2 regions of the Paenibacillus sp. CECT 9249 genome follow, and region 2 is predicted to be linked to the other one. Evidence: predicted binding sites of a transcription regulator. Region 2 holds the regulator's gene; the other holds the start of a gene.
What was found. Region 2 encodes LexA, which represses DNA repair genes until DNA is damaged. Its sites were predicted from a motif close to CGAACATATGTTCG; they were not measured.
Positions count from the first base shown of each region.

Region 1: the regulator LexA is predicted to act here: its motif matches at 4,178-4,191, upstream of LQ229_RS14280 (carbohydrate kinase).

Region 1 is NZ_CAKKLI010000018.1:21,837-29,564, forward strand. It holds gene LQ229_RS14260 (extracellular solute-binding protein) at 1-1,088, opposite strand, end outside; gene LQ229_RS14265 (M56 family metallopeptidase) at 1,126-2,517, opposite strand; gene LQ229_RS14270 (BlaI/MecI/CopY family transcriptional regulator) at 2,528-2,887, opposite strand; gene LQ229_RS14275 (BMP family ABC transporter substrate-binding protein) at 3,113-4,144, opposite strand; gene LQ229_RS14280 (carbohydrate kinase) at 4,364-5,482, shown strand; gene LQ229_RS14285 (pseudouridine-5'-phosphate glycosidase) at 5,479-6,402, shown strand; gene LQ229_RS14290 (ABC transporter ATP-binding protein) at 6,414-7,728, shown strand, end outside.
Region 2 is NZ_CAKKLI010000028.1:22,366-30,093, reverse strand. It holds gene LQ229_RS18175 (cupin domain-containing protein) at 1-316, shown strand, start outside; gene LQ229_RS18170 (FixH family protein) at 363-758, opposite strand; gene LQ229_RS18165 (SCO family protein) at 810-1,391, opposite strand; gene LQ229_RS18160 (HAD-IA family hydrolase) at 1,578-2,372, opposite strand; gene LQ229_RS18155 (methyltransferase) at 2,420-2,968, opposite strand; gene LQ229_RS18150 (DUF896 domain-containing protein) at 3,056-3,250, opposite strand; gene LQ229_RS18145 (LysM peptidoglycan-binding domain-containing protein) at 3,424-3,780, opposite strand; gene lexA (transcriptional repressor LexA) at 3,975-4,598, shown strand; gene LQ229_RS18135 (DUF559 domain-containing protein) at 4,842-5,510, shown strand; gene glnA (type I glutamate--ammonia ligase) at 5,784-7,112, opposite strand; gene LQ229_RS18125 (MerR family transcriptional regulator) at 7,139-7,546, opposite strand; gene LQ229_RS18120 (methionine gamma-lyase family protein) at 7,608-7,728, opposite strand, start outside.

The DNA of each region.
Region 1 (7,728 bases), on a different contig from region 2:
TTGATCTTAGCATATTCGACCCCGTTGACATATTTAATAAACTCCCAAGCGGCATCCGAATTCGGCGAACCGGCCCGAATCGCAAATATTTCCTGCAACTGAATATCTCTTGACGAATCCGGCTCGAACGGGTCTACCGGACCTGCCGCAATCCCCAGTTGAAAAGGTTTAAAAGCCTTGATTCGTTCTTTTACCTGCTTTATATTTTGAAGCAAATAAGAATCGTCCACGGTCATCGCCATCCGTCCCATCAAAAACGGCTTATGCAGATAATACTCCTCTAAAGAACCGCCCCAAAAATCCTCTTTCGGGCTGTAAATTGCCCCGGAATTCGCCGCTTCCAAAGCCATCTTCCAAACGTTTCTCCATGAATCGGTGTTTGCCGTCACTTTCAACGTACCGGGATTGACAGTGGTCAGTCCTTGGGTATAAGCGATACTGCTTGCTAAAGTATCTAGAAGACGATCGGAGGTCACGGAACCTTGCAGTCCGAACCCGTACACCCGCTCCTTCTCGTCGCCATCCGCCGGAAAACGCCGCGCCAATTCGAGTATTTCCTGCCAGGTCATTTTGTCATGCGGCAATTCGACTCCATACTTGGCGAACAAATCCGCGTTATAGAACAGCGCGTTGCCGTAAAACCTCGGACTGAGCCCGTACAGTTTGCCACCGCCCTTTTCTTTCAACAAATCGATGATGGTAGGATAAATGCCGTCGATGTCGTAGTTTTCTTTGCGAATGAAAGAATCCAGTTCCAACAGCATCCCGTCCGCGGCATATAGTTCGTATTGCTCCGCGCTGAGCAGCACAACATCCGGCTGCTCCTTATTGATAAAGTTGGTCTCCGCCTTGATGCCGTCTTTTTCCGATTCATAATCAATACCGCGATAGTCTACGACTTGCACTTCAATATTGGGGTATTTCGTAGAGAATAAATCGCCGTATTCCTGATAAAAATAGTCCTCGCTATAATACATAATTTTGAGACGCCGAGGCTCAGCGGACTTTTCCGGCTTGACGAGCGTACATCCCCCAAGCGCAATACAAAGCGCGATAACGAACATCTTATATATTTGTTTGACTCTCATTGCGACCTCCAAAGGCTGAAGTGAGGAAGAACGTTTTTTACCGAAAAACTATATTGCCGCCGGCAATGTGAAAGCCGTATGTATCGATGAATTTCACCAGCTCTTGATCGCTTATTGACACTATCTTCTCGATTTGGTTGCTGCCGTTTCTGATCACTTGCACGTCAACCGCGCCTCTTGCGTCGAAATAAAGAGTATCGGTTTCCCTTTTCGCAGCCGCATTCCCGTCAATCAATAACCTGATCGCTTTGTTGTCCCATAAATAGCGCTGTGTCTTTGGATCGTACTCGATTCCGTAATCCGTATAGACGTCTAACGATTCATCGCTTGCACCCGGGCCGTCGCCCTGCTCGAATGCAAACGTATAGTTGGAGCCGACAGTCGCTTGAACGTCGTCTGCCGTACCTGGCGTAAATACCGTAACGGCAGTCGCCTGCATGTCTTCTGCAGTGCCGGCCGCGAAGACCGAAACGGCTCCCAGGGTCAACGCCACGGACAAAACGATCGTTGCGACCGATGCTTTTCTAAATTTCATAATGGATACGATTCTTTCTTGGACGGCATTTTTACCGAATCCGTTATACAATGGGGCAAACTTTGAATTCCGCTCCGCCACAGCGATCAAAGACAATGCATAATCCGCCTTCTTGTCATCGCCGAGCTTCTGTAACACCTTTTCGTCGCAGGCCAGTTCCAAATCTCTGTTCAAGAGCATATACAAGAGCCAGACTAGCGGATTGAACCAATGGATACAAAGCGCCAGTGCCGATACGGTCTTCCATACCACATCGAAATGCTTGATATGCGTCAATTCGTGAGTAAGAACCTGTTTCAATAGCCCCTCATCGCTTAGATCCAACGCCTTCGGCAAAATAATTCTCGGTTTCAACAAGCCGCAGGCGATCGGGGTCGCGATTCGATCGGAAACCAGTATTCGGATGGGGCGAACGGTTTTATGTCCGCGCAGCCACTCCTCTATGAAGGGATGATGCCGAAGCGGCAAAGCCGTTCGAATCTCCCTGTAGCTTCTATAAAAAGCGGCTATACAATAAACGGACAGCAGTATCGTTCCCGCAAGCCAAACGACAACGATCGGAGCGATGAATTCGCTTCGATCCGACGTAGCGGTACCACCTGCGTATGAATGGGCCAAACCGGGAACGCCTTCCATAGATTGCCCGTTGGCGAGAGTTGAGATATCGGCAGCCGGAGAAGGAAGAAACGATGCTGCGCTGCCGATCCAATCGGATACGGTCCATAGGGGTAATGCGGGTATCGGAATGGAAACAGGAAGGATCAGCCGACATACCGCAATGCCCCATAGGATCACAAATGTTGTTTTGGGCAGCTTATCGATCGCAAGCGCTCTTACTATTGCAATGAAGGCTATCAAGGCTCCTGCCGAAATGCTCATTTGGAGAATCATCATCACAAATCCCTCACTTTAGGCGCTCAACAATTTGCTTTAACTTGTCGATCTCCGCTTTAGTCAAATTTTTCTCGTTAATAAAGGAAGAAAAGAACAGCTCGGCAGAACCGTCGAACATTTTGTTGATCAAACCCATCGTTTCCTGTTCCTGTACTTGCTCCTTGGACACTAGCGCCTTGCATACGAAATTCGGCTCCACTCGTTCGATTGCATTTTTTTCGATTAGTTTTTTAATCACCGTATAAGTCGTATTTCGATTCCAGCCCGTTTCTTCTTTCAAAAGCTTGGCAAGCTGCCCGGCCGACAAATCCCCCTCTCTCCATAATGCTTCCATCACTTTTAATTCCGAATCAAACAATTTAATTTCCATGTTATTCTCTCCTTGCGTGACTATTGCAATAGTTATCATGCATCAATACTATCGCAGTAGTCACACCTTGTCAATGACGATTATAGTAGTTAATCAAAAATTGGGGATTACCGAACCTAGAGTTGTGTCGAAAACAAAAAAAGCCGCCGATCTCCCGGGCTTACCTTTGCGGGTGATCGACGGCGCGAGGTTCGGACTTTTTATCGTTTCGTCCTGCAAGCTTGCCTATTCCATCGGCACTTCAATTTCTCCGTTCACAATCTTCTCTTTATATTCTTCGACTTGTTTCAGAACGTCCTCGGGCACGTTTTTCGAAGAGGTGTCGGCAATGCCGACCCCGTTCTCTTTCAGCCCCAGTTCGAGCGTAGTTCCGCCTTCGAACGTTCCGTCGATCAGCTCTTCGGAGACGCGGTATACGGCTTCATCCACCCGTTTCATCATGGACGTCAATGTAACGTCGTCGCCGTACTCCAAGGACTGGTCTCTATCTACGCCGATGACCCATACTCGCTTTCCTTGTTTCAACCGGTCCGACGCTTCGTTGAACACACCCGCGCCGGTGCCGCTCGAAGCGTGGAAGATAATATCGGCCCCCGCGTTATAAATGGTCGCCGCCGCCGCTTTGCCGAGATCCGGCTTATCGAACGCGCCGGTATAGTTGACGATAATTTCCGCGTCCGGATTGACCGCCTTCACTCCCGCTTTAAAACCGGCTTCGAATTTGGCGATAACCGGAATTTTCATTCCCCCGACGAAACCGACTTTGTCCGATTCGGTCATTAATCCCGCAATGACGCCGACAAGAAAGGATCCTTCATGCTCCTTGAACAAGACCGACTTCACATTCGGTTCGTCCACTTCATTATCCACAATGGCCAGCTTCGCGTTCGGGTTGTCCCGAGCCACCTTCTGAACCGCCTCCACCATGACGAATCCCGTCCCCCATGTCAGGTCGTAACCGTTCTTTACAAATTGGCTCAAATTCGGAACGAAATCGGCGTCGGTTTTACTCTGCAAATATTTAATATCCGCGCCTTTGTCTTTTTTGATCTGCTCCAAAGCTTCCCAAGCGGTTTGGCTGAACGCCTTGTCGTTCACCCCTCCGATATCCGTTACCAAGCCGATTCGGACCGATTGTTGACCCGCGTTCCCTTCGTTCTGTTCGGTACCGCCGGCGCTTTTGCCCGAATTGCAAGCGCTAACAATCATTGATACGAAAAGCATGAAAACGACCGACAACCAAGATAACCTTTTCAACAGAATTCCTCCCTTTAATCAATAATAGTTTAACAAATAAATGTTTGTTTATTAAACTTATGTTTATTTATAGCATATGCAAACCGAACTATCAATACTAAAAAAATGTTCCAAAACGAAGGAAGCGGAAATAAGAGGCAAGTTGCAAATAAAAAATTTACTATTGTTTTTACAACAAACATATGTTTATAATGATGTGAAAAAGGATGGTGACAAACATTGGACAAAGATAAGGACAAACAGATTTTAGATTACATCAGGCTGAATCCTTATATATCGCAACAGGAATTAGCGGATAAACTCGGTTTATCCCGTCCGGCGATCGCGGGGTATATTTCCAACCTGACCAAGAAAGGAGTGATTAAAGGGCGGGCGTACGTATTGCGCGAAGATACGGTCATCACTTGTATCGGCACGTCCAATTTCGACCGGAAAGCCTACAGCAAGCAAAAAATGATTACAGGCACGGCCAATCCGGTCGAATTCAGCGAATCATGCGGAGGCGTGGCGCGGAATGTCGCGGAAAATTTGGCCCGGCTCGGCCTTCACGCGACGTTGGTATCTTGCGTCGGCAACGACCGGGAAGGAGAGCTGCTCCTGGACGAAACGCGGCGCGCCGGCGTCGATGTCAGCCAAGTCAATGTGCTGCCGGACGAAAGAACCGGCACGTACACGACATTGCTGGACACGACGGGGGAAATGTTCATTGCCATCGCCAATTACAATGTATTGGACCGGTTAACGAGTTCGATGTTGGCGGAGCGCTGGTCGGCGGTCGCCTCCTCGCAAGCCGTCTTCCTCGATTCCAACGTATCGGCGGAGAGTCTCTCTTATGTCATCGAACGTTGCAGGGACGAGAATATCCCGCTCTATGTCGATCCGGTATCGCTGCCGGATGCGCAGAAGCTTCCGCAAAGGCTCGACGGCGTTCACTGCATATTTCCGAATCGCCACGAAGCCGGATTTTTGGCGGGCATGGTGATCGAGAGGGCGGAAGATTGCCGCATAGCCGCCCGCAAAATAAAAGACAAAGGAGTGCGCAACGTCATCATTACGATGGGCGACCAAGGATTGTTCTATTCTTCCGAGGAAGAGGAACGGTTCTTGCCCACTTTTTCAACCGAAGTCGTAGACGTTACGGGTGCGGGCGACGCCTTTACGGCAGGGTATTTATTCGGCATCGTCCGGGAGGAAAGCATGCATCGCGCCTGCCAATTAGGCCTGGCCGCTTCCTCAATCGCTTTGCAAAGCGATCAATCCGTTTCGCCCAAGCTGCAGCCGAATCTATTGTATTCCCTATTAAACGAACATAACGATGAGGAGGTCCTAACGCAATGAAATCTTATATAACGATATCCGAAGAAGTGCAATCGGCTCTGGAGCAAAAGCTTCCTGTCGTCGCCCTCGAAACGACGATTATCTCTTTCGGATTCCCGCATCCGTACAATATTCAAATGGCATTGGAGATGGAGGAAATTATTCGCCGGCATGGCGCCGTTCCCGCAACGATCGGCCTGAAGGAAGGGAAAATCAAGGTAGGCTTAAGTAAAGCGGAAATCGAGGAGTTCGCCACGGAAGGCTCGGTGTTGAAGGCGGGCCGGCGCGATTTCCCTTATGTGCTCGGGCAGAAGAAGTTGGGGGCCACCACCATTTCCGGCACGATGATCGCCGCCGGACTGGCAGGCATCCGAGTATTCGCCACGGGAGGATTGGGCGGCGTACATCGCCACGGCGAAGTGACATGGGACGTTTCCGTCGATTTGACCGAAATGTCGCTTACCAATGTCGCGGTCGTCAGTTCCGGCGCCAAAGCGATTCTCGACCTGGGCCGGACATTGGAAGTGTTGGAGACGTTAGGCGTGCCGGTCGTCGGATACCAATCGGATTATTTCGCCTCGTTCTATTCCCGCCAAAGCGGATTGAAAGCCAATTTCCGGCTGGACACCCCGGAGGAAGTCGCGGCGATGATGGACGCGAAATGGAGTATCGGCCTGAACGGCGGAATTCTTGTCGCGAACCCCGTACCGGAGCAGGACGAAATTCCGTTCGCCGAAATCGACGAAATTATTAAGCAAGCGGTGGAAGAAGCGAACGCCGAAGGCATCGCCGGGAAAGAAGTGACGCCGTATCTGCTGAAGCGCATCAATCATCATACGAAAGGCCGGAGTCTGGAGACGAATATTGCGCTGGTTAGAGAAAATGCAAAAGTAGGCGCGCAAATCGCCGTCGCCTATCAACATCTGCAAAACAACAGGTAGGTGAGATGACAATGGCGCCAAATGCCGCAGTGGAGTTGAAAAAGATTACAAAACGTTTCCCCGGCATCGTCGCGAACGATTCGATCGATTTCAAGCTGGAGAAGGGAAGCGTTCACGCCTTGCTCGGCGAGAACGGAGCGGGCAAATCCACGCTAATGAATATTCTCTTCGGACTGTATCAACCGGACGAAGGCAGCATTGAGATCGATGGAAAAGAAGTCGCCATCAACGGGCCAAACGAAGCGATCGGGTACGGAATCGGGATGGTGCACCAGCATTTCAAGCTCGTCAGCCCTTTTACGGTCGCCGAGAATATTATTCTCGGCATGGAGCCGAAGCGCGGCGGGCGCATCGATACCCGTTCGGCCGTCCGTAAAGTGCAGGCCTTGTCGGAACAATACGGATTGCATGTCGATCCCCAAGCGAAAATCGCGGAAATATCGGTTGGCATGCAGCAAAGAGTGGAGATTTTGAAAACGCTTTACCGCGGCGCGAACATTCTTATTTTCGACGAACCGACGGCGGTTCTTACCCCGCAAGAAATTTCCGAACTGCTGGACATTATGAAACGTTTGGTTGCCGAAGGCAAATCGATTATATTGATTACCCATAAATTGAAGGAAATTATGCAAATCGCCGACACGGTGACCGTTATCAGGCGCGGCAAAGCAATCGATACTTGCCCCGTATCCGGGACGAACCCGGATGAGCTCGCCGAGAAAATGGTCGGGCGAAGCGTCAATTTCAGCGTGGAGAAACAGCCTGCAAAGCCCGGCCCGGTCGTCCTGAAAGTCGACAAGCTTGTCAGCCGCAATAAGGACGGCGTCCAAGCGCTGAATGAAATCTCCTTCGAGATTCGGGCGGGCGAAATTGTCGGAATCGCCGGGGTCGACGGCAATGGACAGACGGAACTGATCGAAGCGATATCCGGGCTAAGAAAAGCCGATAGCGGGAGCATTCGCCTGAACGGCCAAGAACTGACTTCCTTAACGCCGCGCCAAATATCGGAAGCGGGGCTGTCGCATATTCCGGAGGATCGCCATAAGCACGGTCTTGTGTTGGATTTTACGATGAGTGAAAATATGGTGCTGCAAACGTATTTTCATCCCGAATTCCAAAAACGGGGGCTGCTCAATTATAAAGCGATCGACCGCAAGGCGGAGACGTTAATTGCCGAATTCGACGTTAGAACGCCTGACATCCACACTCCCGCCCGCGCACTGTCCGGAGGCAATCAGCAGAAGGCGATTATTGCCAGAGAGATCGACAAAAATCCGGATCTGCTCATCGCCGCTCAGCCGATTCGAGGCTTGGATATCGGGGCGA
Region 2 (7,728 bases):
GTGGGATATTATTTCGCTGTCCGACGCTACGCCGAATTTGGACGAATTGTTAAAAAAATTCGAGCAAGTGCATACCCATACCGAAGACGAAGTGCGCGCCATCACAGCGGGCAAGGGCATTTTCATCATTAAAGGCGCGGACGATGTCGGCTATTTCGATGTGGAACTGGAAGCGGGCGATGTCATTTCCGTACCCGAAGGTACGCCGCACTTTTTCACGCTGATGGATAATCGTCAAATTGTCGCGGTTCGCTTGTTCATCGAAACGGAAGGTTGGATCGCGCATCCGTACGAGGACCCGAGTTTTCAAAAATAATGAGAAAAAGCATGCCGGGCGTTTTATCCAGGCATGCTTTTTTATTTCATTTCACTTCAAAGTTTTTTTGCGGCATCGAATGCATATCGCGTGCGGTCACATGAGCGATCACATGGTATTGTCCCGGTTCGGCGAACTGCTTCTCAATTTGGTATACGCCATCCTTCGTATGCTTGCCCTCGATTTTCTCATGCTGTTCCTGATCGTCTCTCCAAATTTCGAACAATACTTCCCGCGCGTCGTCAACGGGATCGCCGCCTTGCGTCACCTTCGCCTCGATCACCGCTTTTTCCTGGGCGGCAAACGATTCCGGATTCAAACGGATCTCCACCTTGATCGGTACGAGCGATTCGTCCCCCATATCCATTCCGTTTTGGTCCGCTCCTTGATCCTGAGCCCCGCAGCCCGCCAGCAGAACGATGACAAGCATCAATGCAGACATCCATCTGATTTGCAATTTCACTCCAACTCAATCCTTTGTTCCGTTCTCAAATTACGATTTCGCTTTATTCAGTTTTTTAATATCCTTGATCATTTGATCGTAAGGCACATCCTCTACACCGCTATACCGGGAATATACCGTGCCCGATTTGCTGACGAGGAAGAACGAAGTTCCGTGAATGAATTGATCGGAATCCGCTTCTCTTTCTACGATTGTTTTGAACGAAGTGTTGGCGAATTGTTTAATATCGTCAAACGAGTACCCGGTCAGAAAATGCCAATTCGCAAAATCTACGCCGAACTTCCCTCCGAACTGCTCCAACACTTCCGGCTTGTCCCGTTCCGGATCGACGCTGAACGATACGATTTCGAGCTCCAACCCTTCGGCTTTGGCGCGTTTCTGCAATTCCGTCATATTAAACGTCATGGGCGAGCAAACCGTTACGCAATTCGTAAACACAAAATCGGCGATCCATACCTTTCCGGCCAGATCGTCTTTCCCGAACGTTTGCCCGGTTTGATCCGTGAATGAAAACGATCCGATTTCCCAGCCTAGTCCCTTGGAGCTGCCGCCCCCTCCGCAAGCGCTGAGCAAAATCATCATACTTGCCAATATGGCTATAACTTTTCTCACAGTTTATCCCCCTTGCAGCTATTATATAACCCATTGTACCGATTTCGAATGGCTCTGTCGGGCCATTTTCGTTATGTAATTGTGACATTTTTGAATCAATATGCCGTTAAGCTCAAAAAAAAACCCGTCATTCGCGAACGGAACAACGGGAAACGCTCGAAGATGTCGTCTTCGGAAGGCGGAAAGTTATCGTTCGGCGATAATTCGATGCAATTCGGATAGATGGCGAATTTCGTAATCCGGGACGATTTCGCCATTGCGTACGGCGCCTCTCCGATTGATCCAAACCGCCGGCATGCCGACTCCCAAAGCCCCTTTTATATCGGTTGTCAGCTTGTCGCCAACCATCAAGCCTTCATGCGGCTCGATGTCGAGCTTTTCCATCGCATATCTAAATATGGAGCCGGCAGGCTTGCCTTCGCCGAACGAGCCGGAAATGACGATATGATCGAAATAAGGAATTAATGCGGGTACGCCGTCCAATTTTTCTTGCTGCAAATCGGGCGAACCGTTCGTCAGCAGCAACAGCTTGAAGCTGCCTTTCAACTGATCCAATACGGCGAACGTTTCTTCGTATACGTACGGACGGGTTCTGCGTTCGGCGGCGAACCGCTCCGCAAGCTTTGCGCCTGTCTCCGCGTCATCGATGCCTAACGCCTTCAAACCGCGCGTCCACGCGTCTTTGCGATAAGCCGGTGCCAATTGCTGCAGCTTCCGGAACTCCGGCTGTTCCCCTGACGTAAAATTTCCCCATAACGCTTCAAACGGGTTAATGCCGATCATCTGCGTGAACGGGAACGTATCGTACGTTGCGTATAACGCTCTCGCCTCCGTGCGTACCGCCTGCTCCAGTTCCGACGGATCGATGCCCGGATGGCTTTGCCGCGCAGCTTCGCAAGTCGCTTCAAACGCTTCCTGTACGCTGCGGTCGTCCCACAAGAGCGTGTCGTCCAAATCAAATAATACCGCCTTAATGGCCATGTTCCTCTCCCTTTCCTGCGCAAGTTTCTTCTATATATAGAGGTTGTTCACTTTTCTTCTACTTCCGCCTGATCTTCCCGCTTTTCTTTGTTTTCGAACGGCACGTTGTTGGCTTTGGCGAATTCCTCCAACCGTTCGGCCATCGCCTGCGTGTCGTATCGGTTCGTCAAACGCGAAAATACCCAAGCAGAACCTTTAATACTCGGCTCAATGACGACATAACCTTTCTGAACCGTAATTTGCTTGATTTGCCCCGCTTCTAAACGGCGATCCCGATTCAGCCGGCGCGTCATCACCGATGATTTGCCGACTGCCAAATAAGGCCGGCGGAATATAAAAGTGACCCCGAGCAAAATGTACAATCCGATCGTAACCCAATAGAGAGTCGACGAAGTTTCCGGCGTTACGCCGGCCGTCATCACGGCGTACATCAGCGCAAACCCGATCAAAACCGTAGGCAATATAATGCTGCGGCCCAAAAATTTATCGAATTCCGACTTGGATGCCGTGGTGATTGTTCCTTTCCCTTGCTTCTTCCGCGCACGGTTAACCGCTTGCGTATTTTTGCGAACCATTCTTTCCCAAGAACGAGACATGTGAATTGATCCTCCTATAGCTGATATCGCGTTTGACTTTTATTTTCCGAACGATGAAGAAGCCGCGCCGAAATGATTCGAATGCGATTAATGCTTAATCGTATTCGAATTTTCGTCTACGAATTCGATCGAATCCAATTGCTGACGAAGCGACCGTTTGAAGCCTTCGATATACTGTTTGCGCAGCTTTTCGCGTTCCAACGTTTCTTCTTCCGTCAAACCGACGGATTTATGTTTGCGCGCCAACTCGTTAATTCGCGCGACCAAAGCATCGATTTCCATGTTGTCCCTCCTCCACGTTTACTGCGTGAAACCGATTGTAAACATAGTACATTCTTTACTTTGACATGTACATAACAGGTTGTCAAGGGAATGCGAATAGCCCAGGCGCTCACTCGCCAGGGCGTTTCATTATATTATGAAGGTAAGCGGGAATTAAGCGAGGAAACCTGCGGTTAAGGAATAGATAGCAGTTCCCCGGCCTGAATGGCGGAAGTACGTTTATGGTTCAATTTCTTCATATCTTCAATATAATTGCGAATGTCCATACGTTCAGGCTTATAACGCTTGGCGATGCTCCACATCGTTTCGCCTTGCGTAACGATAATTTGTTTGGCGGGGGTCGATTCGAACGCCCATTCGTCATCGTCTGAAGAGGCAAATGCCTTGACAATGCCGAAACTGGTGAGCAGCAGCAAGACCGCAGCAAATAAGAAAACTTGCCCAACCTTGCGGTTTTGCCGAACTTGACGGTCCGTTATGAGCGGCGAATCATGATAAATGCTCTTATAAGTACTGTATTGGTTGATCATATATCAACACCCCAAACACTTGTTCTATTTACGATATCCACATCATAACACGAACACTTGTTTGAGTCAATCCGTTTTTCGAACGTTTGTTCTTTTTTTGTTTCTTTCCTATTGAAAATATTTAGAACTTACGTTTGTGCGAACTGAAGTTCTATGGTATAATTTTGATAAAAAGCATTGGAGTTGATACGGCAATGTCCAAGTTATCAAATCGGCAGCAAGCGATTCTGGAATTCATTCGCAACGAAGTACGGGCTAAAGGCTACCCTCCTTCGGTACGGGAAATTGGCGAAGCCGTAGGTTTGGCTTCAAGTTCAACGGTACACGGGCATCTCGACCGGTTGGAGAAGAAAGGGCTGATACGCCGCGATCCGACCAAGCCGCGTGCGATCGAAATTTTGGGCCAGGAAGACGAGCAAACCCATTTATATACACATTCGATTACCAAAGTTCCTGTCGTCGGGAAAGTAACGGCCGGCATGCCGATTACGGCCACCGAGAATATTGAGGATTATTTCCCGCTGCCCGAACATTTTGTTGGGGATCATAACGTATTTATGCTATCGGTCATCGGAGACAGTATGATCGAAGCCGGCATTCATAACGGAGACTATGTCATCGTTCGGCAGCAACAAACCGCGGATAACGGAGACATTGTCGTGGCGATGACGGAGGATGACGAAGCGACTGTGAAAACGTTCTACAAAGAAAAGGACCATATCCGCCTTCAGCCGGAGAACGCCACGATGGAGCCGATTCGTCTCAATCATGTCACCATCCTCGGCAAAGTGATCGGCGTATTCCGCGATATCCATTGATCGGTTACATAGGTTGGATAAAGAGCTTTTACCTCGAGCCCTTGCGGCTGCACGTTTTTCCAATTGCATTGCGGAAGGCTTGCTTGTAATTACAAAGCCAATTCCGGGCGCTAAGTCGCCGATGAAGGCTCGACGCATCCGACTTATTGATCTATACTGCTTAAGGAGACGAAGAACGTCCCGTTTCATTCTTAACGAATGAAAGCGGGGCGTTTTTGTCATTTATGAAGGAGGAACGATTCAATGTTCGAAGAAGTTTACGATCAATTTATTCAGCGCCATCTAGCCAGCAGAACGGGAGAACGCCGGGGCCGGCTGGAAAGAGGGCATCGGCATGCCGAGTCCTTATTTCTCAGAAACGTATGGTGGCCGCTTCGCGGGAATTTGGAGCATCTCCATCCCGAATACGAAGTGCTGGATTGGCGGGGACGAACCTACTTCGCGGATTTTGCATGGCTGCCCGGGCATGTAAAGCTGATTATTGAAGTGAAAGGATACGCTGCCCACGTACGGGAGATGGACCGGCACAAATATTGCAACGAGTTAAACCGCGAAACATTCCTGCATGCGATGGGATATCAAGTCATCTCCTTTGCGTACGACGATGTGGAACAGCATCCCCAATTATGCATGACATTGCTGCAAATGGTGTTAAGCAGATATTTGTCCAATCAGACTCCAGCGTCGCGCGCTTCGTTCGCCGAGAAAGAAATCATTCGTTTCGCTATCCAATGTGCCGGTCCGATCAGGCCGAAGGATGTGGAACGTCATCTGGACGTCAATCATAAACCGGCCGTCCTCATGCTGAAACGATTATGCGCCCAAGGTTGGCTCCTCCCCTCTTACCGCGGCAACGGAGAACGAATCGTTCGGTATGAACTGGCGCCCGGAGTATGGAATTACTTGGATTAGCTCCAAAATCAGGCGCTAATTCCCCTGATATCCTAAGAATATCGAAATTAGCGGTAAATCCTACCGTTAATAGAAGCCACATCTTCATCGCAGCCAAATTGCTCAAAATTAGCGCCAGAAATTCCAGCTAGTTTCGATAAACTAGCCAGTTACTCCAAAATAACAGTAGCAAATACCGCTAATTGATTTGTTTCCGGGTTGATGGGCCCCCGCTCGGCGCTGCAGATGTATAAAAAAAGAGCCCGCAAGGGCTCTTTCCATTCGAGAATAATCTTAATATAAGGTCATGTATTGGTCGCGTTCCCATTGATGGACCCGGGTGCGGAACATATCCCACTCGATCTCCTTCAATTCGTAGAAATGCGCGAACGCATGATCGCCCAAGGCGGAATGGATCAATTCGCTCTTCGCCATTTCGACGAGCGCTTCCTTCAAATCGGAAGGCAAGCTAGGAATGCCCTCCTGGATCCGCTCTTGCTCCGACATGACGTAAATGTTGCGGTCCGTCGGCGCGATCAGCTCAAGTTTGTTGACGATGCCGTCCAGACCGGCTTTCAGCATGACTGCCAGAGCCAAATACGGGTTCGCCGCAGGATCCGGGTTGCGGACTTCAACGCGCGTGCTCAATCCGCGCGATGAAGGAATGCGGATCATCGGGCTGCGGTTGCAAGCGGACCAAGCCACATAGCAAGGGGCTTCATATCCCGGCACAAGGCGCTTGTAGGAGTTCACCGTCGGATTCGTAATGGCGGCCATGGCGCGCGCATGCTTCAAAATGCCGGCCATATATTGACGCGCTTCATCGCTTAATCCGAGCTTGTCCGACTCGTCGTAGAACGCATTTACTTTGCCTTTGAACAAGGATTGATGGCAGTGCATCCCCGAACCGGCTTCGCCAAACAGCGGTTTCGGCATGAAGGTCGCATGCAGGCCGTGTTGTCTTGCGATCGTTTTGACGACGAGTTTAAAGGTTTGAATTTGATCGGCGGCTTTTACCGCGTCGGCATATTTAAAATCGATTTCGTGTTGCCCCGGCGCCACCTCATGATGGGAAGCTTCGATTTCAAATCCCATCTCTTCCAACGTTAATACGATATCGCGGCGGCAGTTTTCCCCGAGATCCGTCGGAGCCAAATCGAAATAACCGCCATGGTCGTTCAATTCCATCGTCGGATTGCCCTTCTCGTCCGTTTTGAACAAGAAAAACTCCGGTTCCGGCCCGACATTCATCGTTGTGTAGCCGAGCGCTTCCGCTTCTTTCAAACAACGCTTCAAAATGCCGCGAGGGTCGCCGCTGAACGGAGTGCCGTCCGGCATGTACACATCGCAGATCAAACGGGCGATACGATCTTCCGCGACCCAAGGATAGATGAGCCATGTTTCCAAATCGGGGTACAAATACATGTCGGACTCTTCGATCCGCACATAACCCTCGACCGAAGAACCGTCGAACATCATCTTGTTGTCGAGCGCTTTCGGCAGTTGGCTTAAAGGGATTTCCACATTTTTGATCGTACCGAGCAAATCCGTAAATTGCAGACGAATAAATCTAACGTTTTGTTCTTTCGCGATGCGTAAAATATCCTCTTTCGTGTAACTCACAGTTTCTCTCCCTCGCCTTATATTGTTTATTTATTGTAAAAACGGGACAGCTCGCCTTGAATCATCGTAACTTGTCCTGGTTTTCTACCGTACATAATTTGCTGCTTCAAAATGCGATGCAAATCGGTATCCGTAAGTTCTTCCCGCTTCGCTCCGTTCTCTTTCTTGATCGCAGTCGCTTCCTCGGACTGTTCGATCGGCGTCATTACTTGTTTAATTCCCGCAATGTTCACGCCTTTTTCGATTAAAGCCTTGATTTCCAGCAGCCGATCGACGTCGTTAAACGAGAACATACGTTGATTCCCGGCAGTGCGCACAGGATTGACCAGCTTCTGCTGCTCATAGTAACGTATCTGTCTTGCTGTCAAATCGGTCAGCTTGATGACGGTTCCGATCGAGAAAAGCGCCATATTTCTCCGCAATTCATCCCCCATCATGCATCCGCCTTTCAATTATTTTAATCTGTACTCATTTTAACTTTTGCAAAAAAAGGTGTCAAGATATGTTAGATAACTTTACAATACCTTTTTTTATCATCGCTTCGACGGCGGTCAGCACGCCGAATTTCACGTGGGCGTACGTTAGTCCGCCTTGCATATAAGCGATATACGGCGCG